Regions from separate parts of the Arthrobacter sp. Y3223166 genome, predicted to be linked through region 2. Evidence: predicted binding sites of a transcription regulator. Region 2 holds the regulator's gene; the other holds the start of a gene.
What was found. The regulator LexA, encoded in region 2, represses DNA repair genes until DNA is damaged. The targets are predictions, from matches to a motif close to TCGAACANNTGTTCGA.
Positions count from the first base shown of each region.

Region 1: the regulator LexA is predicted to act here: its motif matches at 4,055-4,070, upstream of ruvA (Holliday junction branch migration protein RuvA).

Region 1 is NZ_JBNHGE010000052.1:1,382-12,882, forward strand. It holds gene AC5RUH_RS15245 (type 1 glutamine amidotransferase) at 1-492, opposite strand, end outside; gene AC5RUH_RS15250 (MurT ligase domain-containing protein) at 492-1,790, opposite strand; gene pdxT (pyridoxal 5'-phosphate synthase glutaminase subunit PdxT) at 1,925-2,629, shown strand; gene AC5RUH_RS15260 (YebC/PmpR family DNA-binding transcriptional regulator) at 2,632-3,387, shown strand; gene ruvC (crossover junction endodeoxyribonuclease RuvC) at 3,414-3,974, shown strand; gene ruvA (Holliday junction branch migration protein RuvA) at 4,139-4,774, shown strand; gene ruvB (Holliday junction branch migration DNA helicase RuvB) at 4,803-5,861, shown strand; gene yajC (preprotein translocase subunit YajC) at 6,004-6,447, shown strand; gene secD (protein translocase subunit SecD) at 6,559-8,286, shown strand; gene secF (protein translocase subunit SecF) at 8,287-9,282, shown strand; gene AC5RUH_RS15295 (RelA/SpoT family protein) at 9,553-11,501, shown strand, end outside.
Region 2 is NZ_JBNHGE010000013.1:25,580-43,159, reverse strand. It holds gene AC5RUH_RS08355 (histidinol-phosphate transaminase) at 1-334, opposite strand, end outside; gene AC5RUH_RS08350 (LysM peptidoglycan-binding domain-containing protein) at 407-760, opposite strand; gene lexA (transcriptional repressor LexA) at 1,057-1,806, shown strand; gene AC5RUH_RS08340 (ATP-dependent DNA helicase) at 1,918-3,957, opposite strand; gene hflX (GTPase HflX) at 3,950-5,491, opposite strand; gene AC5RUH_RS08330 (class I SAM-dependent methyltransferase) at 5,924-6,535, shown strand; gene dapF (diaminopimelate epimerase) at 6,546-7,466, opposite strand; gene miaA (tRNA (adenosine(37)-N6)-dimethylallyltransferase MiaA) at 7,475-8,404, opposite strand; gene miaB (tRNA (N6-isopentenyl adenosine(37)-C2)-methylthiotransferase MiaB) at 8,410-9,927, opposite strand; gene AC5RUH_RS08310 (hypothetical protein) at 9,982-10,674, opposite strand; gene AC5RUH_RS08305 (regulatory protein RecX) at 10,921-11,397, opposite strand; gene recA (recombinase RecA) at 11,479-12,531, opposite strand; gene AC5RUH_RS08295 (DUF3046 domain-containing protein) at 12,725-12,946, opposite strand; gene AC5RUH_RS08290 (MarR family winged helix-turn-helix transcriptional regulator) at 13,077-13,559, shown strand; gene AC5RUH_RS08285 (helix-turn-helix domain-containing protein) at 13,662-14,099, opposite strand; gene AC5RUH_RS08280 (CinA family protein) at 14,195-14,722, opposite strand; gene pgsA (CDP-diacylglycerol--glycerol-3-phosphate 3-phosphatidyltransferase) at 14,719-15,324, opposite strand; gene AC5RUH_RS08270 (FtsK/SpoIIIE family DNA translocase) at 15,389-17,580, opposite strand, start outside.

The DNA of each region.
Region 1 (11,501 bases), on a different contig from region 2:
TCCCAACGGCCGGACATCGCTGCCGAGGGTGGTCAGTCCGCTGTGGTTCTCGTACCCGATAACCGTGCCGAACTCGCCGCTTTCGAGCACGGTGTTGCCGATCAACCGGGTGGGCCCGCCCACGGTTTCGGCATCGAGCAGCCCGATGCCGGTGATGACCTCGCCGGTGTGGGTGGTGAACCGGTGGCCGAACAGCTGGTAGAGGCCGCAGACCGCCAGCATCGGCAGGCCGTCCTCGGCCAGCTCCCGCAGCCGGCCGCCCTGGGCCAGCAGGTCGGCCTGGATCTTGTTCTGGCCGGAGTCCTGGCCGCCGCCGCCCACGATCAGGTCCACCTGCTCGGGGAACGCGTCGCCGGGGTTGTACTCGTGCAGCCGGACGTCGTAGCCGCGCAGCTCCAGGCGCTTGCGCAGCACCAGGACATTCCCCCAGTCGCCGTAGATGTTCATGTCCCGCGGGTAGAGCTGGAGCAGGTCGATAACAGGAGCGTCCATCAGGAGACCACTTCCACTTCGGTCAGTTTGCCGAGCTCGCGGCGCAGCGCCAGCATGGCGGTGTAGGTGCAGTAGATGCGCTTGGGCGTCTCCGGACCGCCCGCAATGAACCGCTGCAGGGAGGCATTGAGGTCCGTGTCCACCCGGCCTACCGGAACGTCCTCGTAGAAAAGGCGCAGCCCCATGTCGCGCGCCCGGACCCCGGAGACCACGGCTACGCCGGTGTCCCGCAGCGAATCGAAGTCGACGTCCCACAGCCAGGACATGTCCCGCCCGTCCGCGTAGTTGTCGTTAATGGCGATCATCGTCCGGTAGCCGGCGGCGGGGAAGGACTTCAGGGCCAGCCGGAAACCGGCCGGGTTCTTCACCAGCACCAGGTCCAGCGGCTGGCCGTTGACGGTCAGCGATTCGCCGCGGCCGAAGGCCGGCGTCACGTTCTCCAGCGAGGCCAGCAGCGCCGGCTCGTCCACCGCGGGGCCCAACACGGTCCGCGCCAGCACCAACGCCGCGGCGGCGTTGAACACGTTGTAGACGCCGGTCAGCTTCAGCTCGACCTCGAGCTCACGGCCGTCCAGCTGGAAGGTTGCGGCGGCCCCTTCACAGGCCGAGAGCACGACGTCGGCGCTCGGCCGGCCGCCGTCGGCGGCGGCGGTGTCGCCGGATGGGCCGGCGGAGGCGGCGGACCGCATTTCGTCGTCGTGCGGAAACATGTGGCGCAGCTGCGGCGCCAGGCCGAAGTATTCGACCCGCGGCGCGGCCACGGCGCCCGCCAGCGCCGCGATGCGCGGGTCTTCCCGGTTCAATACCACTGCCTCGGTCGTCGCCGCGGCGATCTGCCGGAGGAAACCCGCGGTCGTTTCGATTTCGCCAAAGCGGTCCAGCTGGTCGCGCATGACGTTGAGCAGCAGGCTGTAGCGCGGGGCCACCAGTTTGACGAAGTGAACCGCGTGGGCCTCGTCCAGCTCCAACACGGCAATGTCCGCGTTAAGCCGGCCCCGGGCGTCGGAGTCGCCCAGCACGGCAGCGACCACGCCGCGGGTGAAGTTGCTGCCCGTCCGGTTCGTGAACACCTTCAGGCCCTGCCCCTGCAGCAGCTCCACCACCATCTTGGTGGTAGTGGTTTTGCCGTTCGTCCCGCTGATTACCACGACGCCGCGCGGCAGCTCGCCGAGCGTGCGCGGCAGGAACTGCGGATCGATTTTTTCGGCCACCAGGCCGGGCAGTGCGGAACCGCCGCCGCGGAGCCTGGCTACCGCCTTTACGGCCTTTCCGGCAACGGTCGCAAGGAGGTGTCGCATGAGTAGAGACTATACAAGCCGCCGTGCCCCGGCGCCGTCGGCCCGGGCCGAACAGTGTCGGTCACCACAGGGGAGGGGGCACCGTTTAACACCGCCGGACCGGTTGGCACTACTGTTTTTCCGTACGGCCGCCACTGAGGCGGCCCCGATGCGAACTCCGAGGAACTGTCACCGTGGTCACGATTGGTGTGCTTGCCCTGCAGGGCGATGTCCGCGAACATCTATCCGTCCTGGAGCACAGCGGCGCCACGGCGGTGCCGGTGCGCCGGCCTGCGGAACTGGCGGCCGTGGACGGCCTGGTCATCCCCGGCGGTGAATCCACGACTATCGACAAGCTCACCCGCATCTTTGAGCTGGCCGATCCGCTGAAGGGGCGGATCGAGGCGGGCATGCCGGTCTACGGTTCGTGCGCGGGCATGATCATGCTGGCCCGGGAGATTGCAGACCCGGCCACCGACCTGAAGGGCGAACCGCAGCAGACGCTGGGCGGCCTGGATATAACGGTGCGTCGGAACGCCTTCGGCCGGCAGCGCGAATCGTTCGAGTCCGAGCTGGACTTCCGGGGCCTGGAGTTCAGCGCGGCGTCTCCCGGCCAGGACCCGGCGCCGGTCCACGCCGTGTTCATCCGTGCGCCCTGGGTGGAACGCGTGGGCAAGGGCGTGGAGGTCCTGGCTGCCGTGCAGCCGGAGGAGGCCTCCCACACCGACACTTTGCACGGGACAGCTAGAATAGTGGCAGTGCGTTCGCGGCATCTGCTGGCGACATCCTTCCACCCGGAGATTACGGGGGAGCGCCGCATCCACGAACTTTTCATCCGCATCGTCAGAGGAGAGGCGTAAGCATGGCCGGACACTCCAAGTGGGCAACCACCAAGCACAAGAAGGCCGTGATCGACGCCAGGCGTGCCAAGTCGTTCGCGAAGCTGATCAAGAACATTGAGGTAGCGGCGCGCAACGGGGGAGCGGACATGTCCGGCAACCCCGCGCTGGAACTGGCCGTCCAAAAGGCCAAGAAGACCTCGGTTCCCAACGACAACATCGACCGCGCGGTCAAGCGCGGTGCCGGCCTGACCGGCGAAACGGTGGACTACAGCGAAATCATCTACGAGGCCCGCGGGCCGCAGGGCTCCGCTGTGCTGATCGAGTGCCTCACCGACAACAAGAACCGGGCCGCCTCGGAGGTTCGCCTGGCCATCACCCGCAACGGCGGCACCATTGCCGACCCGGGGTCGGTGTCCTACATGTTCTCCCGCAAGGGCGTGGTGTCCCTGCCCAGGAACGAACTCACGGAAGACGACCTTCTGATGGCGGTGCTCGAAGCCGGCGCGGAGGAAGTCAAGGAGCAGGGCGACAACTTCGAGGTCCACGCCGATCCCACGGACCTGCGCGCCGTCGTGGCCGCACTGGAAGAGGCCGGCATCGAATACGAAACCGACGAGATCGAGTTCGTGTCCTCGATGGCCGTGGAGCTCGACGCGGACGCGGCCCGGAAGTTCATGAAGCTGGTGGATGCCCTCGAGGACCTGGACGACGTCCAGAACGTCTACTCCAACGCCGACATCAGCGCGGACGTCCTCGCCGAAATCGAGAACGACTGACACCGGTCCGGCCGTCGGCGCCCGCCATGCGCGTGCTGGGAGTGGACCCGGGCCTGACCCGCTGCGGCCTGGGCGTGGTCGATGTTGAACCGAACCGGCGCTCCTCCCTCGTGGACGTCGGTGTGGTGGGGACCACCCCGGACATGGCGCTGGAGCTGCGCCTGCTGAAGATTGCCGACGCGATCGACGAATGGCTCGACGCGCACACCCCGGACGTGCTCGCCGTCGAACGCGTCTTCAGCCAGACCAATGTCAGTACCGTGATGGGCACCGCGCAGGCGTCCGGGGTGGTCATCGCGGCGGCGGCACGGCGCGGGATCGCCGTCGCGCTGCACACGCCCACCGAGGTGAAAGCGGCGGTCACCGGCAACGGGCAGGCGGACAAAGCCGCCGTGACCAAGATGGTGACCCGGATCCTTCGGCTGGACACCCCGCCGCGCCCGGCCGATGCCGCGGACGCCCTGGCGCTGGCGATCACCCATGCCTGGCGCGGCGGAGCTGCGAGACCGGCTGCCGGCGGCGGGATGACGACGGCGCAGCGGCTCTGGGCGGAGGCCGAAGCGAAGGCCAAGCGCACCCGCCGCTAACGTGGGGCCGGCGGCGGCCGCCGGAACCGGTGCCACGGTGTGGCGGTGGCCGGCAATGTCCGTGCTGCCCCGTAAGCTATTCGTAGATATGTTCGGACAATCCGCCGCCGTGCTGCCCGCGGCGCGGACTCCGGGCCGCAGTGCCGGAATTGGGAGTTGAGTTCATGATTAGCTCGTTGCGCGGCGTCGTCGCCCACGTGGGATTGCAATCGGCCGTGATCGACGTCAACGGATTCGGCATGCTCGTCCAGGCGACGCCGCAGACCCTGGGCACGCTGTTCGTGGGGCGGGAGGCCGAACTGGCCACCACCATGATTGTGCGCGAAGACTCCATGACGCTGTTCGGCTTCGAGGACGCAGCGCAACGGGAAGTTTTTGAAACCCTCATCTCGGTCAGCGGGGTCGGCCCGAGGCTGGGCCTGGCTGCGCTGTCGGTGCACTCGCCCGAGGCGCTGAGGGTTGCCGCCGCGGAGGGGGACAGCAAGGCGTTCACCAAGGTTCCGGGTATCGGGCCGAAGCTCGCCGGCCGGATCGTGCTCGAGCTGGCCGGGAAGCTGATCCCCACCGGCGAGCAGGCCCCCCAGCAAAAGGGCGGCTGGAAGGGACAGGTGCAGGAGGCACTGGCCGGCCTGGGCTGGTCCGAGAAGGACGCCGCCGCGGCGGTGGACACCACCGCCGAGGAAAATCCGGAGGCGGCAGCGGCAGGCAACGTGGGCGACTTGCTGCGGCTGACCCTGCGCAGGCTCGGCCAGGACGGCGCCCGGACCGGCGCGTCCCGGCGGACCGCGGGAGTGAACTAGCGTGGCGGAGGATTCCGAGAACAACCGGCTGGTCGCCAACACGTCGGAAACCGAAGAACGGGCGATCGAATCGGCGCTGCGGCCCAAGAACCTGGACGATTTCGTGGGCCAGGCCCGGGTCCGCCAGCAGCTGTCGCTGGTGCTGGAGGCGTCCCGGATCCGCGAACGGACAGCCGACCATGTCCTGCTGTCCGGCCCGCCCGGACTGGGCAAGACCACGCTGGCGATGATCATCGCCGCGGAAATGAACGCGCCGCTGCGCATCAGCTCCGGACCGGCGATCCAGCACGCGGGCGACCTGGCGGCGATCCTGTCGTCGCTGACCGAAGGGGAGATCTTCTTCCTGGATGAGATCCACCGGATGTCGCGGCCGGCAGAGGAAATGCTCTACATGGCGATGGAGGACTTCCGGGTGGACATCGTGGTGGGCAAGGGCGCCGGCGCCACCGCCATCCCGCTCGACCTGCCGCCGTTCACCCTCGTCGGGGCCACGACGAGGGCCGGGCTGCTGCCGGGGCCGCTGCGCGACCGGTTCGGCTTCACCGGGCACTTGGAGTTCTACGCCGTCGCGGAGCTTGAGCTGGTGCTCCGCCGCTCGGCCATGCTGCTGGACCTCAAGGTCAGTTCGGCCGGTTTCGCCGAGATCGCCGGGCGCTCCCGCGGCACGCCCCGCATCGCCAACCGTCTGCTGCGCCGGGTGCGGGACTGGGCCCTTGTGCACAAGATCGAGGAGATCGATGCGCGTGCGGCAGCGGCGGCGCTCGATATGTACGAAGTCGACGAACGGGGACTGGACCGGCTGGACCGGGCGGTGCTCACCGCCCTGATCACCAAGTTCGGCGGCGGGCCCGTCGGTTTATCCACCCTGGCCATAGCCGTCGGCGAGGAAACCGAGACGGTGGAGACGGTAGCCGAGCCCTACTTGGTCCGCGAAGGGCTGCTCGGCCGGACGCCGCGCGGACGGATCGCCACCGCCGCGGCCTGGCAACACCTGGGGCTGGCGGTGCCGGATCACCTGACCGCGGGACAGACCGAAGACCTGCTCTCGGAACTGCTGGAGCCGGACACGGATTTCGCCGAAAACTGAAGCTTGACCGTGTCAGGGCGGTCACCGCGTAGAATGGTAGGAACGTGCGGAGTGCGCCGTCCCCCACGGGACGCGGCAGGCTGCGTACACGGTCCGGATTTTCCTACCGGTCCGCTCCAGACTTCTAGGACGGAACTTCCCTGTGTTCGTAAATCTCTTCACCGGCACCACTCCCCAGCAGCAGTCGGGCGGCATCGACGTGATGACCATCGCCCTGTTCGCCGTTTTCGCGCTGTTGATCTTCTTCATGTTCCGCAAGCAGAAGAAGGTCCAGGCGCAGATGCGCGAAAAGGCCGAGCGCATCAAGGAGCAGATGGTGCCGGGCACCGAGGTGATGACTCAGTTCGGCCTCTTCGGCACCGTCGTTTCCCTCGACCCCGACAACAACAAGGTGGTCCTTGAACTGTCGCCGGGCAACACCGCCACCGTGCACACCCAGGCGGTGAACGAAGTCGTGACACCGGAGGCCCCCGAGGTTCCCGACGACGCCTCGTCCCTCACCGCGGAAAGCGCTACCCGCCCGGAGGAATCCGCCGAGGACACCCTTAAGCGGCTCAACGAAGAGCAGAACAAAGACACCAAGTAGGCCAGCGACGGCTTAGCCGTATAGGCGTGCAGTGGCGGGGCATGCCCCGCCACTTCGCCATGTACCGGCCGGTTCCTCCGGCCGACTGAGCCGATGAGAGAAAGATCTTCCATGGCACGATCCGGTTCCACCAGCATTGCGCGGCGGACACTTATCTGGCTCGGTGTGCTCCTGGCCGCCGGCACCGTCATCCTGGGCAGCGGTGTATTCACCGGCCAGGCAAGCTGGGCGCCCAAGCTGGCGCTCGACCTTGAGGGCGGCACCCAGATGATCCTGGCTCCGCAGGTCCAGGGCGGCGGGGGCGAGATCACCGCCGAGCAGCTCAACCAGGCCGTGGAGATCATCCGCCAGCGCGTCGACGGCTCCGGCGTGGCGGAAGCCGAGATCACCACGCAGTCCGGCCGCAACGTGGTGGTCAGCCTGCCCGGTGTTCCGGACCAGCGGACCCGCGAACTGATCCAGGCGTCGGCCGCCATGGAATTCCGCCCGGTGCTCACCGTTGCGCCGGGTTCCGCCGTTCCGGAGGAGGAGCGGACGCCCGAAGCGGACCTTCCGAAACCGGCGGCCGAACCGAAGAACGCCAGCGACTTGAACTGGATCACCCCGGAGCTCTACCAGGAGTTCGAGGCGCTGGAGTGCCTTGACCCGGCCGCGGCCGCAGAGGAGACCGAGCCGGCCGACCCGGCCAAGCCGACGGTCGCCTGCGAACCGGATACCGGCATGAAGTACATCCTGGGCCCGGTGGAGGTGCCCGGCACGGACATCGCCGACTCCAGCTTTGGCCAGGTGCGCGGCACCCAGGGACAGACGCTGAACCAGTGGGCGGTGAACATCGAGTTCAACAGCGAGGGAACCGCAACCTTCAAGGAAGTGACCGAACGGCTGTTCGGACTCTCCGGCGCCCAGAACCAGTTCGCCATCGTGCTGGACGGCGAGGTGATTTCCGCTCCCACGACCAACGCGGTCATCCCCGACGGCAAGCCGCAGATCACCGGCAACTTCACGGAGGAATCGGCCCGTGTGCTCTCCGAGCAGCTGAAGTACGGCGCGCTGCCGATCAGCTTCGAGATCCAGAGCGAGCAGCAGATTTCCGCCACCCTGGGCGCCGACCAGTTGCGGATGGGCCTGATCGCCGGGCTCATCGGCCTGGCGCTGGTCGCCGCCTACTCGATCTTCCAGTACCGCATGCTCGGCCTGGTGACCATCGCGTCGCTGGTGGTGGCCGGCATTTTGACGTATCTGGCGATCGCGATCCTGGGCTGGACCGAAAACTACCGGCTGTCGTTGGCCGGGGTCGCCGGCCTCATCGTGGCGATCGGCCAGACCGCCGACTCGTTCATCGTCTACTTCGAACGCATCCGCGACGAACTGCGCGAGGGCCGGGGCCTGGTCTCGGCCGTGGACAACGGCTGGAAGCGTGCACGGCAAACCGTGCTGGCTTCCAAGGCGGTCAACCTGCTGGCCGCCGTCGTGCTCTACTTCGTGGCGGTGGGCAACGTGCGCGGTTTTGCCTTTACGCTGGGCCTGACCGCGGTGGCCGACCTCCTGGTGGTCTTCATGTTCACGCACCCGACCATGCAGCTGCTGGCACGCACCAAGTTCTTCGGCGAGGGCCACCGCTTCTCCGGCCTGGATCCGCGCCTGCTGGACGCGGTGCCGCTGTACCGCGGGGCGGGCCGGATCCGCCAGCCCGGCGAACGCAAGGTGCCGGTGCGGGCCAAGAACGCCGCGGCGGCTGCCGAAGCCGACCGCCGCCAGACCATCGCCGAACGCCGGGCGGCCGAGAAGCAGCGCGCCACCAGCGGCGCGGGCCGCGGGTCCGACAAGGAGAGCAACTAAATGGCCAACTTTGCTAAGTGGGGCAACGATCTCTACACCGGCAAGCGCTCCTACGACTTTGTCTCCAAGTACAGGCTCTGGTTCGGCATTGCCGCCGCCGCGATCCTCCTGTCCATCGTGGTGCCGTTCGTCAAGGGCGGGTTCAACCTGGGCATCGACTTCCGCGGCGGCTCCGAGTTCACCGTGTCCAACGTGGAAAACACCGACGTCGGCCCCGGCGAGGCGGCCGTGGCCCAAGTCGCGGCGGATGCCGATCCCCGGGTGACGAACATCGCCCCGGGGACCATGCGGATCCAGACCGAGCGGCTGGACGACGACCAGACCCTGGAACTGCGCGACGCCCTCGTCGAAGCCTACGACGTCGAGTCAGACGAGGTGACGTCCTCGTATGTCGGTCCCACCTGGGGTGCGGACGTCACCCGGCAGGCGATCTGGGGCCTGGTGGTGTTCGTTGTGCTGGCGGCGATCATGATGGCGTTGTACTTCCGGACCTGGAAGATGTCCGTCGCCGCGCTCAGCGGCCTGGTGGTGGTGCTCATCGTGACCGCCGGCATCTATTCGCTGAGCGACTTCGAGGTGACGCCCTCGGCGATCATCGGCTTCCTGACCATTTTGGGGTACTCGCTGTACGACACGGTGGTGGTCTTCGACAAGATCCGCGAGAACACGGAAGACCTGGACAAGTCCACCAGGAGGACCTTCGCGGAGGAGGTCAATCTCGCCGTGAACCAGACTCTGGTCCGGTCCATCAACACCTCCGTGGTCGCCGTCCTGCCGGTCGCCGCCATCTTGTTCATCGGCGCGTTCCTGCTCGGCGCCGGCACGTTGAAGGACGTGTCCCTGGCACTGTTCATCGGCATCATCATCGGCACCGCCACCACAATCTTCATTGCGGCGCCGATGTATGCGCGGCTCCGGGCCAAGGAACCGGCGCTGCTCAAGCAGGCCAAGAAGGTGGAAGAACGGCGCCGCACCGAGGCCGCCCCCGTCGGGTGATGCCGCACCGGAACGACCGGGCCGCCGGACGAGCATAGAATGGTTTGCGGAACAGTGCTGGGCTGTGCGCCGCTGCCTTGCGGGCTGTAGCGTCGGTTCCAGGACTCATCGGGAAGGCGGGAAGGATTGGCCGAACACCTCAGGTCGACAGACCAGGCCAGTGACGCCGGTGTGACACCGGATCCTGGTCCTTCTGTGGTGCCCGCGGCCGCCGAAGTCCCGGGCAACGCACCGGTCCGCCATGCCTTCCCGGGGCGCCGGGAACGGACGATGTCCCGGCTTGCCCGGCTGGCCGGCCGGGGCGGGACCAGCTACTCGCCCATCCTGGAGCCGCTGCTGCGCACCGTCCGGGCCAACAACCCGCGCGAGGACTTCGACCTGATCCACCGCGCCTTCGTGGTGGCTGAGCGCAGCCACCGCGGGCAGAAACGCAAGAGCGGCGACCCGTACATCACCCACCCGGTGGCTGTGGCCACGATCCTCGCGGAACTGGGCATGACGGGCACGACGCTGGCCGCCGCCCTGCTGCACGACACCGTCGAAGACACCGAGTACACGCTCGCCGACCTGAAGGCGGAGTTCGGTCCGGAGATTGCGATGCTGGTGGACGGCGTCACCAAGCTGGACAAGGTGCAGTTCGGCGACGCGGCCCAGTCCGAGACCGTGCGCAAGATGGTCGTGGCGATGGCCAAGGACATCCGCGTCCTGGTGATCAAGCTGGCCGACCGGTTGCACAACGCCCGGACCTGGCGCTTTGTCTCGCCGGAGTCGTCGGCGAAGAAGGCGCGCGAAACCCTGGAGATCTTCGCCCCGTTGGCGCACCGGCTGGGCATGAACACCATCAAGTGGGAGCTTGAAGATCTCTCCTTCGCGGCCCTGCACCCGAAGGTCTACGAAGAGATCGTGCGGATGGTGGGGGAGCGCACCCCCGAACGGGAGAAGTACCTGACGACGCTGCGCACCAAGATCGGCGACGACCTGCGCGCCGTGAAGATCAAGGCCACGATTACCGGCCGGCCCAAGCACTACTACTCCATCTACCAGAAGATGATCGTGCGGGGTAAGGACTTCGACGACATCCACGACCTGATGGGCATCCGGGTACTGGTGGATACGGTCCGCGACTGCTACGCGGCACTCGGTGCCCTGCATGCGCGCTGGAACCCGCTGCCCGGCCGGTTCAAAGACTACATCGCCATGCCCAAGTTCAACATGTACCAGTCGCTGCACACCACGGTGATCGGCCCGGGCGGCAAGCCGGTGGAAATCCAGATCCGCACCCACGAGATGCACCGCCGCGCCGAGTACGGCGTCGCGGCCCACTGGAAGTACAAGGACATCGCCCGCGGCGGGACGGCCGACGGCGGTGACATGGGCTGGCTGCGCAGCCTGGTCGACTGGCAGCAGGAGACCAGCGACCCCGCCGAGTTCCTGGACTCCCTCCGGTTCGAAATCAACGCCAAGGAAGTCTTCGTCTTCACGCCCAAGGGCGAAGTCATGGCGCTGCCGGCAGGATCAACGCCGGTGGACTTCGCCTATGCCGTGCACACCGAGGTCGGCCACCGCACCATCGGTGCGCGGGTCAACGGCAAGCTGGTCCCGCTGAACAGCGAACTCAGCCACGGCGACTGGGTGGAGATCTTCACCTCCAAGGCGGAGGGCGCCGGTCCCAGCCAGGATTGGCAGGGCTTCGTCAAGAGCCCGCGGGCACGGAACAAGATCCGCCAATGGTTCACCAAGGAGCGCCGCGAAGAGGCGATCGAAAAGGGCAAGGACCAGCTCACCCGCGCCATGCGGAAGCAGAACCTGCCGCTGCAGAAGATGATGACGCACGACGCGTTGATGTCGGTGGCGCAGGAACTTCACCACGCCGACGTGTCGGCGCTGTACGCCGCCGTGGGCGACGGCCACACGTCCGCCCAGAACGTGATCGAGCACTTGGTCGGCCTGCTCGGCGGACGCGAGGCGGTCGAGGAGGCCGAGCCGTCGCTCCCGACGACGGTCAGGCGGCCGAAGCATCCGGACTCCGGCGTCACCGTCGTGGGGGTCGGCGACGTCTGGGTCAAGCTGGCCCGGTGCTGCACCCCGGTCCCGCCGGATCCCATCATCGGGTTCGTCACCCGGGGCTCGGGGGTGTCGGTGCACCGGTCCGACTGCCGCAACGTGGCGGAACTGCGCGAAAGCCCCGACCGGATCGTCGATGTCGCCTGGGCGCCCAC
Region 2 (17,580 bases):
GGCCGGGGCCGCCGAAGGCCTGGAGGATTTGCTGCAGGACCTCGTTCGATCCGTTGGCGGCCCAAATGTTCTCTGCGGTGAGGCCGTGCCCCAAGTAGCGGGCCAGCGCCGTCCTCAGCTTCGTGAACTCGCGATCCGGATACCGGTTCAGACCCGCGGCAGCCTCGCTGACGGCCGAGACGATGGCCTGACGGACAGCATCGGGCAGGCCATGGGTGTTTTCGTTGACGTTCAGGAGGACGGGAACCTCCAGCTGGGGCGCACCATAGGGCTCCAGGCCCCGGAGATTTTCCCGCAACGGCAGGCGGTTCAGGCGTTCTAACTGCTCACTCACCGATCCAGTTTAAGCTTCGGCCCGCCCGGGGCAGGAATCGGGCGGGCCGAAGCAGCTCATATTACGGCTGCCTCAGCGCGCGGACGGGACCAGCAGCTGCTGCCCGGCGTGGACGATGTCCCCCTGCAGGCCGTTCAATTGCGCGATCTCGAAAATGACATCGTGGGGGTTGCGGTCCGGCGCGGACTGCACTGCTATGTCCCACAGTGACTGGCCGCTGCCGACCGTGACGGTCGCCGCCGGCCCCGGCCCCAGCCCCCCGGCGGCGGCCATTGCCGGAGCAGTGAAGAAACCGATCAGGGTCAGGGCTGCGGCCGCGGCGAGCATCAGCGGCAGGCCGATCAGCAACAAACGGCCGCGGCGGGTCAGCCGCAGGCCTGTGCTGGTACGAAGGCCGGCGGGCTGCGGTGCGAGCTGGGCGGACATGGTGCCACCTTTCCGATATTCGATCTATTTCGGCTGGTTTCGATCGTCTTGCAACGGTATTCGAACGTATCTTCGAATACGTCTTCTACAGTTTTAGCACTGGTGATCGAACATTGTCGAGACTCAGTCGAACAAATGTTTGAAATTCGCTACCGCCTCGCCTAGCGTTGTAAGCGTCGGGCGGCAGTAAGAGCAGTGCATCAGCCGCCACCGACAAAACAGTTGAGACAACAGTCCATGTGCGGTTCCGCTACGGCGCCGGCGCAGGGACCACTACGGGGAGACCGGGGCCGGACATGTCGGAAGAGACCACCACCACTGCCGGAGCGAAGCGACGCGGCCGGCCCGTCAAAGTGGGGCGCAGCCTGACGCCGAGGCAGAAGAAGATCCTGGAAACCATCCAGCGCTCCGTCATGTCCCACGGATACCCTCCGTCCATGCGCGAGATCGGTGACACGGTCGGTCTGGCAAGCCTGTCCAGCGTCACGCACCAGTTGGCCCAACTGGAGAAGATGGGCTACATCAGGCGCGACCCCAAGCGTCCCCGTGCCATGGAAATCCTGACCCCGCTGACACTCGAGCACGGGGGTGTGGAAATCGTCGGAGTTGATGAACCGCAACAGCTGCGCAGCTCCAGCGGCGTCGCCGTATCCGAGCTGACCACGTCATCCGACACGGCGATGGTGCCGCTGGTGGGAAGGATCGCAGCGGGCGGGCCGATCCTGGCGGACCAGGCGGTCGAGGACGTCATGCCCCTGCCGCGGCAACTGGTGGGACACGGCGAGTTGTTCATGCTCAGGGTCTCGGGCGATTCCATGATCGATGCGGCCATCTGTGACGGCGACTGGGTCGTGGTCCGCCAGCAGCACACGGCCGAGAACGGCGACATCGTGGCGGCACTGCTCGACGACGAAGCAACGGTCAAGACCTTCCGGCAGCGCGACGGCCACACCTGGCTGTTGCCGCAGAATACCCAGTACGAACCGATTCTTGGCGACCACGCAACCATCATGGGCAAGGTTGTCTCGGTGATGCGGGCCCTCTGACGCGCCCGGTCTCCCCGGTCCGCGCTGCAGCCACCCCGGGATCCCCTGCCCGCACGGGCGGTCCCCGCGCAGGGCCCCGCTCGCTCCGGAACGGGCGTGCCCCCAACCCGTTCAGGCTGAGGCCGTAGCCAGCCTTTCCAAGACCTGGCGGGCCGTGGCGCCGTCCTTGGTACTCCAGAAGGGCGGCAGGGCGCTGCGGAGGAAACTCCCGTAGCGCGCCGTCGCCAGCCGGGAGTCCAACACGGCCACCACTCCACGGTCGTTTGACGCGCGGATCAGCCTGCCGGCTCCCTGGGCCAGCCGCACGGCCGCATGGGTCGCCGAGACCGTCATGAAACCGTTTCCCCCGGACTGCGCCACGGACCGGGTTCGGGCAGTCGTGAGCGGGTCATCCGGCCGGGGGAACGGAATCCGGTCGATGACCACGAGCCGGCACGCGGAACCGGGAACGTCGACGCCCTGCCAGAGCGTCATGGTGCCGAACAGGCAGGTGTCGGGCTCTTCGGCGAATTGGCGGACCAGCGCGCCCATCGACGATTCGCCCTGGCACAGGATGGTCAGGTCGGTGCGCCCGCGCAACTCGGCCGCGGCTTCTTCTGCCGCACGCCGCGAGGAGAACAGGCCCAGGGCGCCGCCGCGCGAGGCCAGCAGCAGCTCCTCGAGTTCATCGAGCTGTTCCGGGCTGGTGCCCCGGCCCGGCTTCGGCAGATGCGACGCCACGTAGAGCACGCCCTGCCTGGGGTAATCGAAGGGGCTGCCCACGTCCACGCTGGAATAGGCGGGCGCGCCGGCTCCGAGCAGTCCGAGCGACCCGGCGACGGCATCGAAGGTCCCCCCGACCGACAACGTCGCCGATGTCAGCACAACGGTATGGTCGTCGAACAAGCCCTCACGCAGCCGGGACGCCACCGAGAGCGGCGCTATGTTCAACGTTGCCGGCTGGTCGTCATTGGCGGCGTAGTCGCCGGCCTCGCCATAGGTGCTGGGACGGGTCGCCCAGATGACCTCCCGGGAGTCCGGAGCGGACAGCAGCCGTTCGGCCAGTTCCAGCACGGCCGCGAGCCGTGAGCGCGCCATCTGCCGTCCGCCGTCCGCTGCCCCCGCACCCTCGGGCTTCGAGTCGGAGAGCGCCGCGCGGGCCGCTTCCCGTACCTGCGCGAGAACCAGCTCATGCTCCTCGCGTAGGCCGGCCGCCAGCAGGCCGGTGGGCACCGACTGCAGGACGTCCTCCAGCGCATCGGCGGCGGAGTTCAAAGGCTCCACGCTGATCCCCGTGTGTTTGCGTGCCGTCGAGGCGGCGGTACGCACCATGGCGGCGGAGAGTTGCCCCGCGACGGCGCTGGTGACGCGGTCCTGCAGCTCATGGGCCTCGTCGATGACCACCACGTCATAGTCCGGGAGTACCGCGACGCCCTCGAAGGCGTTGATGGCCAGCATGGCATGGTTCGTGATCACGATGTCTGCCTCCGCCGCGCGGCCCCGTGCCAGTTCGCTGAAGCACTCGGCGGCCAGGGGACACTTCTGGGCGCCCAGGCACTCCATGGAGCCGACGGAGACCTGCCGCCAGGCCCGATCGCTGACACCGGGCACCAGTTCATCCCGATCCCCGGTTTCGGTCTCGTGCGCCCACTCGCGCAGGCGCACGACTTCCTTGCCCAGCGCGCCCGAGGCGCCGGAAGCCGACGCTGCGCCGGCCGGAGAAGGATGCGGCACCGCGTCCTCGCCGAGGCTGAACAGCGCCGCCGGCGCGTCCTCGTCCGGAAAGCCGCCCGCGAGCTTGTGCAGGCAGAGGTAATTGTTCCTGCCCTTGAGCAAAGCGACGTCCAGCGGCCTGGGCAGCTCGTCGGCGACGGCCTCCAACAGCCGGGGCAGGTCCCGCTTGACGATCTGCGATTGCAGCGCCAACGTTGCCGTGGAGACGATCGCCGGCTTCTCCCCCTCCAGCGCCTGGACCATGAGCGGCACTAAGTAGGCCAGCGACTTGCCGGTGCCTGTGCCCGCCTGCACCAGCAGGTGTTGCCGGCGCTCGAAGGCCTCGGCTACTTTCGCCGCCATCTCGTGCTGGCCGGCACGGTGCTGCCCGCCCATCTCCTGTACGGCGACGTCAAGCAGCCGCAGCGCCTCACCGGCGGGAACCTGGAGGTCAGTCATGCCGGAGGAACTGTTCCAGCTCCGATGCCAGGCCCTCGCGCACCATCACGTCGAGCCGCGTGCCGTCCCCGCCATGCTCCATGGAGAGGATCTCGGCGTCTTCATTGTGCAGGCGGCTAATCACTTCGCCGCGGTCGTAGGGCACCAGCAGCTGCAGCTTCACACTGGGCCGCGGGATTGTCTCGCTGACGAGCCGAAGCAGCTCATCGATGCCCTGCCCGGTCCGCGCCGAAACCACGACGTGCCGCGGTTCACGCTGGCGCAGTCGCTCGACCACGAACGGATCGGCGGCATCGGCCTTGTTCAAGACGACGATTTCCGGAATGTGCCGTGCTTCGATTTCGGTCAGCACCTCGCGCACCGCGGCGATCTGGCCCTCCGGGTCGGGATGCGAGACGTCGACGACGTGCAGGATGACGTCGGCGTCGGCAACCTCCTCCAGGGTGGAGCGGAAGGCTTCCACCAGCTGCGTCGGCAACGACCGGACGAACCCTACCGTGTCGGCGAGCGTGTAACCGATACCGTCCGGTGTTTCCGCCCGGCGGACGGTCGGATCCAAGGTGGCGAAGAGCGCGTTCTCGACCAGCACACCCGCATCGGTCAGGCGGTTGAGCAGCGACGACTTGCCGGCATTGGTGTAGCCGGCGATTGCCACCGACGGCACGGCATTGCGGCGGCGGTTGGCGCGCTTGGTTTCCCGTGCGGGCTTCATGGCGGTGATCTCCCGGCGCAGCTTCGCCATCCGGGTACGGATGCGCCGGCGGTCCAGCTCGATCTTCGTCTCACCGGGCCCGCGGGAACCAATGCCGCCGCCGGCCGCCCCCACCCGGCCGCCGGCCTGCCGGGACATGGACTCGCCCCAGCCTCGGAGCCTGGGCAGCAGATACTCAAGCTGGGCCAGCTCTACCTGGGCCTTGCCTTCGCGGCTCTTGGCATGCTGCGCGAAAATGTCCAGGATGAGCGCGGTGCGGTCAATGACCTTGACCTTCACGATGTCTTCCAAACCGCGGCGCTGCGACGGCGACAGCTCGCCGTCGACAATGACAGTGTCGGCGCCGGTGGACATCACAATGTCGCGCAGTTCCTGGGCCTTGCCGGAGCCCAGGAAAGTCCCCGGATCCGGCTTCAACCGGCGCTGGACAATACCGTCCAGCACCTCGGAGCCGGCTGTCTCGGCCAGCGCTGCCAGCTCCCGCAAGGAATTGTCGGCGTCGTCGGCCGTGCCTTCGGTCCAGAGACCGGCGAGGACAACGCGCTCCAGGCGCAGCTGCCGGTACTCAACCTCGGTGACGTCCTCAAGCTCGGTGGACAGGCCGGCTACGCGCCGCAGGGCGCGGCGTTCCGCGAGGTCCTGCTGGTCGCCGTCGAATTCGGAATGCTCGGCATCAAGTTCGGAGAGTGCCTGGGCTCTGCCGCCGACGCCCTGTTTGCCTCGCGCCGCGGTGTCGCGGGCCAGGATTCGGTCGATGACCGCCTGGATCTCGTCAGGCGTCATTTCCGGTTCCGGTGTCGGCTGGGGGTTGTTGGTGGTCATGCTCTCCTTCGAAATGTCCGTGGTCTTATCGTAGTCCTCCGGGATGCGGCCGGCAGAGCCCGAAGATGCAGTTTGTGGATGATTCGCCAAAAGTCCTCCTGGCATGGGCCCGGGCGCTGCCGGGCGGGAAAGGCGGGGCTGCCGCCCGGCCGGGCGGCAGGGCAAGCAGCGGGTGCCGGGGACCGCCGCAGCCCTTGCGGCGGCTGCGGCACCGGATCAGAAGGGACTCGAGTGAGCCTTCGGGAACGGTGATTGCCCGGCGGCCGGGGAGGTCAAGGCCTCAACCATCGGCACGCGCTGTCCGGCTACGAGCGGGGACAGCAGGTTACGGCGCAATCACAGGTTTTTCATGCCTCCCACGGTATCAGAGCGGACGTTGCTTAGGTGGGCCTAGATACCGATTCCGCGGTCGGCGCACTAATCTGGCCGATTATGGGAACAGAGCACTACTTCAGCGCGCAACCAGGCAATCCCGAGGTTCGCCGCACCCTCGCCGTCGAGCTGGATGGCCGCATGCGGCAGCTGCAAACAGCTGGAGGCATCTTCAGTCCGGACGGCCTCGACAAGGGCACGGCGGTGCTTTTGGACGAGGTCCCTCCGCCTGCTCCGGAAGGCAACCTGCTCGACGTCGGCTGCGGGTGGGGACCGCTCGCGCTCACCATGGGGCTGAAGTCCCCCGATGCCACGGTGCTGGCCGTGGATGTCAATGAACGCAGCATCGCCCTGACCAACGACAACGCCGCGTCGCTGGGGCTGGCCAACGTCCGTGCCTGCCGCCCGGAAGACGTTGACCCGGCCCTGCAGTTCCACACCATCTGGTCCAATCCTCCGATTCGGATCGGCAAGAGCGAGCTTCACGCACTGTTGCTGATGTGGCTGCCCCGCCTCGCACCCGGGGGCACCGCCTGGCTGGTCGTCCAGAAGAACCTGGGATCGGACTCGCTGCAACGCTGGCTCGCGGCCGAACTGCCGTCGGATTTCGCGGTCAGCCGGGAAAGCACCGCAAAGACGTTCCGGGTGCTCTGCATACGGCGGGCCGGCTGAGCCGCTTCGGTCAGGCCACCACGCCTCGGGACACGAGCACGGCGGGGCCGCTCAGCTCCACATGTTCCCGCCCGTCGGCCGCAGGGATGAACCGGACCCGGACAACGCCGCCCGGCACGCCGACCTGCCAGTCGTCGGGTGCGCCCGCACCCGCCCAGTAGCGGATGGCGGCGGCGGCAGCGCAGGCGCCGGTCCCGCAGGACTGGGTCTCCCCCACCCCGCGCTCGTGCACGCGCATGCTGATGTGCCCGGCGCCGTCGGCGACGAGGGGCTCCGCCGGCACGACAAACTCAACATTCGTTCCGTTCTCCGGGACCGGGTCTACCGCCGGCGCGTGGAACAACTCGGTGGCGGCCAGTTCTTCGAGCCCGGCGAGGGCGACCACTGTGTGCGGGTTCCCCAGACTCACCGACAGTGCCGGCCGCGGCACCTGGAGGCCGCCTGCGGTGACCGTCGAATCCATCGCCCTGGCGGCAGCCTCCGCCGGATAGATGAACTCCCACGGCCCCATGTCCACGGCGTAGCCGTTGGCGGACCGGCTGACCGTTTTGGTTCCCGCCCGGGTCCCGATGGTCAGCGACTCACCGGCCGGCAGCTGGACGAGTCCTTCGGCGAGCAGAAAATGCACGAAGACGCGGACCCCGTTGCCGCACATTTCCGAGGTCGAGCCGTCGGCGTTGTAGTAGTCCATGAACCACTCGGCCTCCGGCGCGCTCTCCAGCAGCTCGCGGCCCTCGGGCAGGTGCCGGGACCGGACCGCACGGATGAGCCCGTCGGCGCCGATGCCGAGGTGGCGGTGGCAGAGGCCGGCGACCGCCTCGGCCCCGAGGCGCTTGGCCCCGTCGGGATCGGCAATGAGCACAAAGTCGTTGCCGGTGCCGTGTCCCTTGGCAAAGGGCAGCCCGGCAAGGGCCGACAGATGATCAGGCATGGGGTTGTTCACGGCTCAAGCTTAGCGATGAGCGCTGCCGCCTTGTCCGCCGCCAGCGGATCCTCCCAGTCCAGCCAGTGAATCCTCGGATCGGCGCGGAACCAGGTCAGCTGGCGCCTGGCGAACTTGCGGGTGGCGGCGATGGTGTCCTCGGCGGCCTCGTCCCGGGTCCATTCACCGTCGACCACCTTCAGGAACTGGGCGTAGCCGAGCGCGCGCGAGGCAGTCCGGCCTTGGCGCAGGCCCTGCCGGTCCAGTGCCGCGACTTCCTCCAGCAGCCCGCGTTCCACCATCGTATGGACGCGGCCGGCCAGGCGGTGCTTGAGCCGCTCGCGGTCCACCCGGAGGCCGATCTGAACGGTCGGGCGGACATACTCCCGCTCCGGCATGTAGGAGCTGAACGGACGCCCGGTCAGTTGCCGCACTTCCAGCGCCCGGATAACCCGGCGGGCGTCGGCCAGCCGCCCGGCGGACACCGGGTCGACCTGCCGCAACCGCTCCCGCATCGCTGCGAGGCCGAGGCTTTCCAGCTCCTCTTCGAGGCCGCGGCGCAGGGCCGGATCGGTACCCGGAAACTCGATCGCATCCAGGGCGGCCCGTACATACAGTCCGGAACCACCGACGAGGATGGCCCGGCGCCCCCGCCCGTGCACGGCGTCGATCGCTTCCCTGGCCTGGTGTTGGTAGGCAGAGACACTCGCCTCTTCCGTCACGTCGAGGATGTCCAGCAGGTGGTGCTCGATTCCTTGCCGCTCGGCCGGATCGATTTTGGCCGTGCCGATGTCCATGCCGCGGTAAAACTGCATGGCGTCGGCGTTGATCACTTCCCCGCCCAGCCGCCGGGCCAGCGCGACGGCGAGATCCGATTTTCCGGAGCCGGTGGGACCGACGACGGCGATGACCGCCGGGCCGCGCGGCGCTTGGGGGTGGACCGGCATCGCCGTCAGGCGGTTCGGCCCGGCAGCGCGGGCATGCCCAGCGACACCTGGGACGGCTTGCCCGCGGCGGCCGGTACCGCACAGGAATCCGCCTGGGAGCGGTCCCACGCGTCCCCGGCGCGCGAGCGGCGCAGCTGGTAGTCCGCTTCGGATGCCGGGTCGGCGATCAGGTGGAACGGTGCCGCCTCGGTGACGGTCACCGTGACCAGATCGCCGGGCCGCGGCGCCGGCGCACCCGCGGGCACGGAAAAGTGCACCAGCCGCTGATCCCGGGCCCGCCCGGAGAGCCGGTGGGTCGCTTCCGCCTTGCGTCCCTGCTGCGCGGTCACCATGACCTCGAGCCGGCTGCCCAATTGTTTGGCGTTCTCTTCGGCGGCAATCCGGTCCTGCAGGGCAATCAGGCGCTCGTAGCGTTCCTGCACCACGGCCTTGGGCAGCTGGTCCGGCAGTTCCGCGGCCGGCGTGCCGGGCCGCTTGGAGTACTGGAAGGTGAAGGCACTGGCGAAGCGGGCCCGTTCCACCACCTCCAGCGTGGCTTGGAAGTCCTCCTCCGTCTCCCCGGGAAATCCGACGATGATGTCGGTGGAGATGGCCGCGTGCGGAATCCGTTCCCGGACCTTCTCGAGGATGCCGAGGAATTTCGTGGACCGGTAGGACCGGCGCATGTCCTTCAGGACCTTGTCCGACCCGGACTGCAGCGGCATGTGCAGCTGCGGCATGACGTTGGGTGTTTCGGCCATGGCCTCGATGACGTCATCGGTAAACGCCGCCGGGTGCGGGCTGGTGAACCGGACCCGTTCGAGGCCGTTAATGCTGCCGCAGGCCCGCAGCAGCTTCGCGAAGGCGCCGCGGTCGCCGAATTCAACGCCGTAGGAGTTCACGTTCTGCCCCAGCAGGGTGACCTCGATGGCGCCGTCGTCGACCAGGGCCTGGACCTCCGCCAGGATGTCCCCCGGCCGGCGGTCGCGTTCCTTGCCGCGCAGCGAGGGCACGATGCAGAACGTGCAGGTGTTGTTGCAGCCGACCGAGATGGAAACCCACCCGGAGTACACCGCGTCGCGCTTGGTGGGCAGCGTCGAGGGGAAGACATCGAGCGACTCGAGGATTTCCAGCTGCGCCTCGTTGTTGTGCCGGGCACGTTCCAGCAGGGCGGGAAGCGAACCCACGTTGTGGGTGCCGAACACGACGTCGACCCAGGGCGCCTTCCGGAGGATCGTCTCCCGGTCCTTCTGCGCCAGGCAGCCGCCGACGGCGATCTGCATGCCGGGGTTGCGTTCCTTCACGGGGGCGAGCTGGCCAAGGTTGCCGTACAGCTTGTTGTCGGCGTTCTCCCGCACCGCACAGGTATTGAACACCACGACGTCGGCCTGCCCGCCTTGGGACTCGACCATGCCGGCCGCCTCGAGGAGCCCGGCAAGCCGCTCGGAATCGTGTACGTTCATCTGGCAGCCGAACGTGCGCACTTGGTAGGTGCGGGCTTCGTGCTGCGTCTCGATGGGCGGGGCTGGGGCAGTCAAACTCACCTTACAAGGGTACGGCCTGCGGCGGGACCGGCCACAATTCGCACGGCCGGCAAATCAGTACCAGTTATTGGCCAGCTGGAAGTCCAGGGCCAGGCACGGCGAACCGTACCGGGACTCGATGTAATCCAGGCCGCGGTCGAGCCGGATCCGGAAAACATACCCGCCGTCGGTCGATTTCTCAACGCTGGCGTTGCCTTCCGACTCCTGGTTCCAGAGTTCTTCGAGGCAGGCCAATTCCCCGGCACCCCAGCCGGGGACCGGGCTTGCTGCTCCGGTGTGGGTGTCGGCTGGCTCCGGGGCGTTCGCGGGCGCCTCGGCAGGAGCCGAGGAGCCGCCCTGGTCTGCCGCCGCGCCGGCCGCCGGTGCCTGTTCTTCGGCCGCGCCGGCTGCGGCCTGCTGATCACTTGCCCCCGGTGCGGTTTGCTCTTCGGCCGTGCGTCCGGCAGCTGCCTTACCGGCTGGGTCTGTCGCCGCGCCCTCCCGTGCCGCGCCCGCCTGCGCTCCGGCGTCGCCGTGTTGCCCCGGATCCGTCGGGCCGGAGGCTTCCTTCTCCGCGGGCTCTGCCGCAGGGGTTTCGGGCGCCGGTGCGGCGGCAGTTTCCTTTTCTTCCGTGCGCGCCTCCGGAGCCCGGGCGGCCTTCGGAGCGGTTGCGTCGGTGGACGCTTCCTCCGTTTGCTGCCGCTGGGCCGCACGCGCCAACGGCCGCTGCCCCTCGTCCGGGTCGCTCCACCCCATCAGCTGCTTCACCGGGGCTGCGATGAATCCCACCGCTGCGGACGGGCTATGGCCGTTGTGGAGGGCGCCCGCTGCCCCGGTTGCGCCGAGGGCGGCCACAGAGCCGAGAGTCAACCCCGCCGCGATCCGGAGGCGGCGCCGCCTGCGGTTGATCCTGCGTAGCTGGGTGGATTTGCGTCGTTGATTCTGCGAGGGGCTCACAGTCGCACAATGATACCGACCAAACCGCGGAAAGTCTCAATTGCATAACGGAGCCGCTTAGAACTCGGGGTTGGCGGCGGTGCCGAGTTCCTCGTCGGCGACCCGGTAGGCCAGCGAGGGCGGATAGCCCTTCCGGGCCAGCATCGAAACCAACCGCCGCAGATGCTTATCCCTGGCCGACCTGTCGTTCAGTTCCCAGTCGGGACGGATCTTGCGGCGAACGAGTCCCCGCGCGGCTTCCAGCTCGTCGTCGGGCGATAGCTGGTCAAGTGCCTGCTCGGCGATGTCGCCGGAAATGCCCTTCTCCCCGAGTTCCCGCTTGAGGGCAGCGCGCGCCAAGGAGCGGGTCTGGGAGCGGCTGCGCACCCACATTTCGGCGAACCCGGCGTCGTCAATGAGATTGACCTCTTCGAATCGGTCGAGCACCGCCTCGGCGACGTCGTCCGGGACGCCGCGCTCAGCCAGCTTTGCGGCCAGCTGCGCGCGGCTTTTCGGGGACCGTGTCAGCGCGCCCAGCACAATCGAGCGTGCCACCGCATGAGGATCCGCCTCGGGCGCCAGGTCGGCCGGACTGCCCGGCGTTGGCCCGGCGGCCGGACCGTGCCTGCGGGCCACCTAGAATCCGTCGACTGCCTTGAGCTTCGGTCCGCCTTCTTCTCCGCTGTCCGGAACGGGGTCGATCCCGAGCTTCTGCCGGATTTTGCGCTCCAGCTCATCGGCCAGGTCCGGGTTGTCGATCAGGAACTTGCGGGCGTTTTCCTTGCCTTGGCCCAGCTGGTCGCCGTCGTAGGTGAACCAGGCGCCCGACTTCTTGACCAGCGCATGTTCCACGCCCATGTCGATCAGGCCGCCCTCGCGGGAAATGCCGTGACCGTACAGAATGTCGAACTCGGCCTGCTTGAAGGGCGGAGCCATCTTGTTCTTGACGATCTTGGCGCGGGTACGGTTGCCCACCGGGTTGGCGCCGTCTTTCAGGGTCTCGATGCGGCGCACGTCGATGCGCACGGAGGCATAGAACTTCAGCGCCTTACCGCCGGTGGTGGTCTCCGGGCTGCCGAAGAACACGCCGATCTTTTCGCGCAGCTGGTTGATGAAGATGGCCGTGGTCTTGGACTGGTTGAGCCGCCCGGTGATCTTTCGCAGGGCCTGGCTCATGAGGCGCGCCTGGAGGCCCACGTGGCTGTCGCCCATTTCGCCCTCGATCTCCGCGCGGGGCACGAGGGCTGCGACGGAGTCGATCACGATGATGTCCAGCGAGCCGGAGCCGATCAGCATGTCCATGATTTCCAGGGCCTGCTCGCCGGTATCCGGCTGCGACACCAGCAGGGCGTCGGTGTCCACCCCGAGCTTCTTGGCGTATTCCGGGTCCAGCGCGTGCTCGGCGTCGATGAAGGCTGCGATGCCGCCGTTGCGCTGGGCGCTGGCCACGGCATGGAGCGCCACGGTGGTCTTGCCGGAAGATTCCGGACCGTAGATTTCCACCACGCGGCCCCGCGGCAGGCCGCCGATCCCCAGGGCAGCGTCCAAGGCGATCGAGCTGGTGGAGATCGTTTCGATCGGGGCGCGCGTGTCGTCGCCGAGCCGCATCACCGACCCCTTGCCGAACTGCTTGTCGATCTGCGCCAGCGCAGCTTCCAGTGCCTTCTCGCGGTCAGCTGGTGCGGCCATTGTTCACCTCAGTCTCTTGCGGCCCTCGGGCCATTTTTTGTCTTGACGTCTTCCGACCGTAACCGCCGGTTCGGACAAAATGGGATCGGCAGCGGAGCGTGTGGATGATCCGTCCACTCGGGGGTCTGTGTAGAAGCTTAGCGGGATCCGAACACACTTTCGAACATATCGGCGTTGGGCGCGGCGTGTCTGTTCAGCCGCGCGGCTCGCGGTCCTTGCCCCAGCGCCGCTCGGGCGGAACGTCCTGGACATCGCAGAGGGCCAGCCACACGGTTTTGGGCGGGATTCCCGCGGCCAGCGCTTCGGCCGCGGTACGGCCCCCGAGTTGACCCAGCACCAGGTCGGCAGCCAGGACATGCGAGTATGCGGGACCGAATTCATCGTCCATCAACCGCCAGAAGTCACTGGTTCGCACGCGTCCATCTTCTCACGTGTCCGTCCGGCCTCAACCGGGCCGGACGGAGATTCGGCGCCGTCGGAATATGGGTACGGCGCGTCAGGCCGCCGTTGCCCTGCGTGTGCATGCTGCTCATTACAATGAGCCCATGACAGACCACGCCACAGGCAGCGCAGATGCAGGGTTCGATGCGGCCATCGAAGCACTGGAACGGCAGCTGAGCCTGCTCTGGCGCCGGGCCAGGGCGAATTCGCACCGGGTGGCACGAAACGTCCACCCGGACATGGAACCTGCCGCTTACGGACTGCTGTTGATCCTGCAGCGGGAGCGCTCCATGCGCCTGACCGAACTGGCGGCCGCCATCGGGGTGGGCAAACCCTCCGTGAGCCGCCAGATCGCCATGCTGGAGCAGTTGGGACTGGTTGGCAAGGAGGCTGATCCACTGGACGGACGGGCCCAATCCATCACCTTGACTCCGGCCGGGCTGGAAAAGCTGGCCGAGGCACAGGCCGCCCGCAAAGTCGCCTTCCACGAGCGGCTTGGCGACTGGTCCGTCGAGGACCTGTCCACGCTGGGACAACTGCTGGACCGGCTGAACGCTTCGTACGCCAACGAGCCGCCCGTCCACTAGCGGCACAACCTCCGGGACGAGAGGCGCGGCGTGGCACCGGCGGGCACAACAAAAACCGGCCGGTCCGCCACGGGGCGGAACCGGCCGGTTCAGGTTTTCGGGTCAGTAGCGGGCGGAAGCCAGCCCGCGCAGCTCGTCGGGCAGCTCGTCGGGAATGGCCCCGACAAACTCCCGGGACAGTTCCTGCGGAACGGTGTCGGGAATGACGACGCCCTCGGCGTCCGCGACCCGGTCGCTGACTTCGCGGAGCATGTGCGACAGGGGAACGTCCAGGGCAGAGCAGATCGAGGACAGGAGTTCCGACGATGCTTCCTTCTGGCCGCGTTCGACTTCGCTCAGGTATCCGAGGGAGACGCGGGCGCTGTGCGACACTTCTCGAAGGGTGCGTCCCTGACGCTGCCGGACATCGCGGAGGACGTCGCCAATCTCGTGTCGTAGCACCACCATCTTGCGCTCCTTCTGCTCCGTACGCGGTTCTTCGGCCAATCCCACATCACGCCAACGGACTACACCGTTTACGGACACGGGCTGCTTTACCATCTGTATCGCCTTGCTCCCTCATGAGGTATGCGGCTTGCGCCGCTGTCTTCCAAGCCTAGGCCAACAACGTAACAGTTGCTGACACCCTTTGATAACTACTGAATCAAAGTTTTTGTTCCCGGGCCCGAATCTCCGGTGCCGGCGGGACCGGGAGCGGCGTCGATCGCGAGGCCCAGTTGTTCGATGGCCGCGTCACACGCCAGCCGCCGGATGCGGGCGCGGTCCCCCTCGAAACGGTATCCGACGGCGCGCGTGCCCTCCGGAGAGGCTACGCCGATCCACACGGTTCCCACGTCCCGTCCCCCGTGCGGTTCCGGTCCCGCCACCCCGGTCGTGGATACCGCGATGTCAGCCTGCAACACGCGCCTGGCGCCGTCGGCCATCTGGCAGGCGACCGCTTCCGTGACCGCGCCCTCGCGCTCGAGCAGGCCCGCGTCGACGCCGAGCACCGCCGTCTTGATCCGGCTCTGGTAGGACACCACGCCGCCGCGGAGCGCGCCCGAAGCTCCCGGAACGGTGGCCAGTTCCGCCGCCACCATTCCCGCCGTCAGTGATTCGGCCGTGGCCAAGGTCACCTTCCGGGCGATGGCGGCCCCTACGACCACGGATGCGGACGTGCTCACGGCCGGCCCTGCGGCTTCGCGAGGGCGGCACGGCGCAGCGCCACTGCCTTGACCACGTAGTCGATGCCTGTTGCGACGGTGACGACGACGGCGACCGCCATGACGGCAAAGGCGACCCAGACGGCCCAGGATCCGAGCCACGCCTCCAGCGGCAGGAGGTACAGGAAGATCGCCAGGGTTTGCAGCACGGTCTTCAACTTGCCGCCGCGCGAGGCCGGCATGACGCCGTAGCGGATGACAACGAAACGCAGCAGGGTGATGCCCAGCTCCCGGACCAGGATGACGACGGTGATCCACCACGGCAGGTCGCCCAGCACCGACAGGAGGATCAGGGCCGCACCGATCAGGAGTTTGTCGGCGATCGGGTCGGCTATCTTGCCGAAGTTGGTGATCAGGCCCCGGGACCGCGCCAGGTCGCCGTCAAGCTTGTCGGTGTAGATCGCGACGGCAAACACCGCCACGGCCAGCCAGCGGAACACCTGCCCTGCTCCGGCGTCGGCCAGCAGGAACCAGATGAAAAACGGGACCAGCAGGATCCGCACGGTGGTGAGGACGTTGGCGATATTGAGCAGGGGCACGGGGCGGGACACTGAATCAGTCACGGTTTCAAGGCTACCCGCCCGCCGTGGCCCTTCGGCCGCCGCCGGCGGGCACGCGACACCCGCCTCAGCGCCCGGTCAGGCTCCAGGCGTCCTCGGACCCTGAATCGTCGTCGTCGTAGTAGTCCTCCGCCTGCGGCCGGGAGTCCAGGTCTTCGGCGACCAGGTCACGCGGGCCCTCGAAGCCGTGGTTCGCGTTGGCGTTCTCCGCCAGCGCCTCCGTCAGCGGATCGGCCTCGCCCGCCGCGGCCGGGGCGGCCGCCGGCGGCTCATCGCCACGGATGGCGGCAAGCGTCGCGGCCAGGTCGTCCGGCTTGACCAGCACGTCGCGTGCCTTCGAGCCCTCGGACGGGCCGACCACGCCCCTGGACTCCAGCAGGTCCATCAGGCGGCCGGCCTTGGCGAAGCCCACGCGCAGCTTCCGCTGCAGCATCGACGTCGAGCCGAACTGCGTGGTGACCACGAGTTCGGTCGCCTGCAGCAACACGTCCAGGTCGTCACCGATGTCGTCGTCGATCTGCTTCTTCGGCGCCTCGACGGCGACGTCGTCCCGGTAGACGGCCTGCAGCTGTCCCTTGACGTGTTCCACGACCTTGTGGATTTCCGATTCGGAGACCCAGGCGCCCTGGACGCGGATGGGCTTGTTGGCGCCCATCGGCAGGAACAAGGCGTCGCCCTGGCCGATGAGCTTCTCCGCGCCGGGCTGGTCGAGCACCACGCGGGAGTCGGTCACCGACGAGGTGGCGAACGCCATCCGTGACGGCACGTTGGCCTTGATCAGGCCGGTCACCACGTCCACCGACGGCCGCTGCGTGGCCAGCACCAGGTGGATGCCGGCGGCGCGGGCGAGCTGCGTGATACGGACGATGGAGTCCTCGACGTCCCGCGGGGCGACCATCATCAGGTCGGCGAGCTCGTCCACGATCACCAGCAGATACGGGTAGGGCTTGATCACGCGCTTGGACCCGGCCGGCGGCACAACCTTCCCGTTGCGCACGGCCTTGTTGAAATCATCGATGTGCTTGTAGCCGAAGTTGGCGAGGTCGTCGTAGCGGGTGTCCATCTCCCGAACCACCCACTGCAGCGCCTCGGCCGCCTTCTTCGGATTGGTGATGATCGGCGTGATCAGGTGCGGCACGCCCTCGTACGCGGTCAGTTCCACGCGCTTGGGGTCCACCATGACCATCCGCACCTCGTCCGGCGTCGAGCGCATCAGAATGGAGGTGATCATCGAGTTCACGAACGAAGACTTGCCCGCGCCGGTAGCGCCGGCGACGAGCAGGTGCGGCATCTTGGCCAGGTTGGCCAGCACGAAGCCGCCCTCCACGTCCTTGCCCACGCCCATGACCATTGGGTGCTCGGTCTTGCGGGCGTTGTTGGACCTGAGCACGTCGCCCAGGGAGACCGTTTCGCGGTCGGTATTCGGGATCTCGATGCCGATGGCCGATTTGCCGGGGATCGGCGAGAGGATGCGCACGTCCGAACTGGCCACGGCGTAGGAGATGTTCTTGGACAGCGCGGTGACACGTTCGACCTTGGTGCCCGGCGCCAGCTCGATTTCGTAGCGGGTCACCGTGGGACCGCGGGAGAAGCCGGTGACCTTCGCGTCCACCTTGAACTGGTCCAGCGTCTCGGTCAGCGCCTTGACGACGGCGTCGTTGGCCTCCGAGCGTTCCTTCGAGGGCGGGCCCGGCGGGAGGAAATCCGAGGGCGGCAGGGTGTAGGCGACGTCGCCGGCCAGCTGCAACTGCTCGGTGCGCTGCGGGATCGGGGTGGTCGGCGGCTGCGGCTGGACCGGGGTGGACGGGACGATGGGGGCCGCTGCCGCCGGCGCGGCGGCAGGCAGCACCGGCAGCGCCTCGGTGGCGCCTTCCGGTACCAGCCCCTGGTTGCGCTTGATTTTTTCGACGGCGAGCTCGGCCTGGGTGGGCCTGCGAACTCCCGGCGGCACGGCCGGTGCCGCCTGCTCCGTTCCGGATTCTTCCTCCGGCTCCCCGGCCTCGATCACCGGTGTTTCGAACGCCTCGTCGAAGAAGAAACCCTCGTCCTCGCCGCCGTCGGTCTCTTCGGCCTTGCGCTTGCCGAAGAGCTTGCGCCGCGGCTTGGGTTCCTTGGCCGGGGCGTCGTCGGCGTAGAGGTAGCTCTGGTCATGCCCGTCGGCGGCCGGCCGGTACCCGGCTTCTGCCGACGGGTCCTGGCCCATCAGGTGTTCGTAGAGCATCCGCAGGCGCATGGGTATGTGGCGGAACGGCGTGGCGG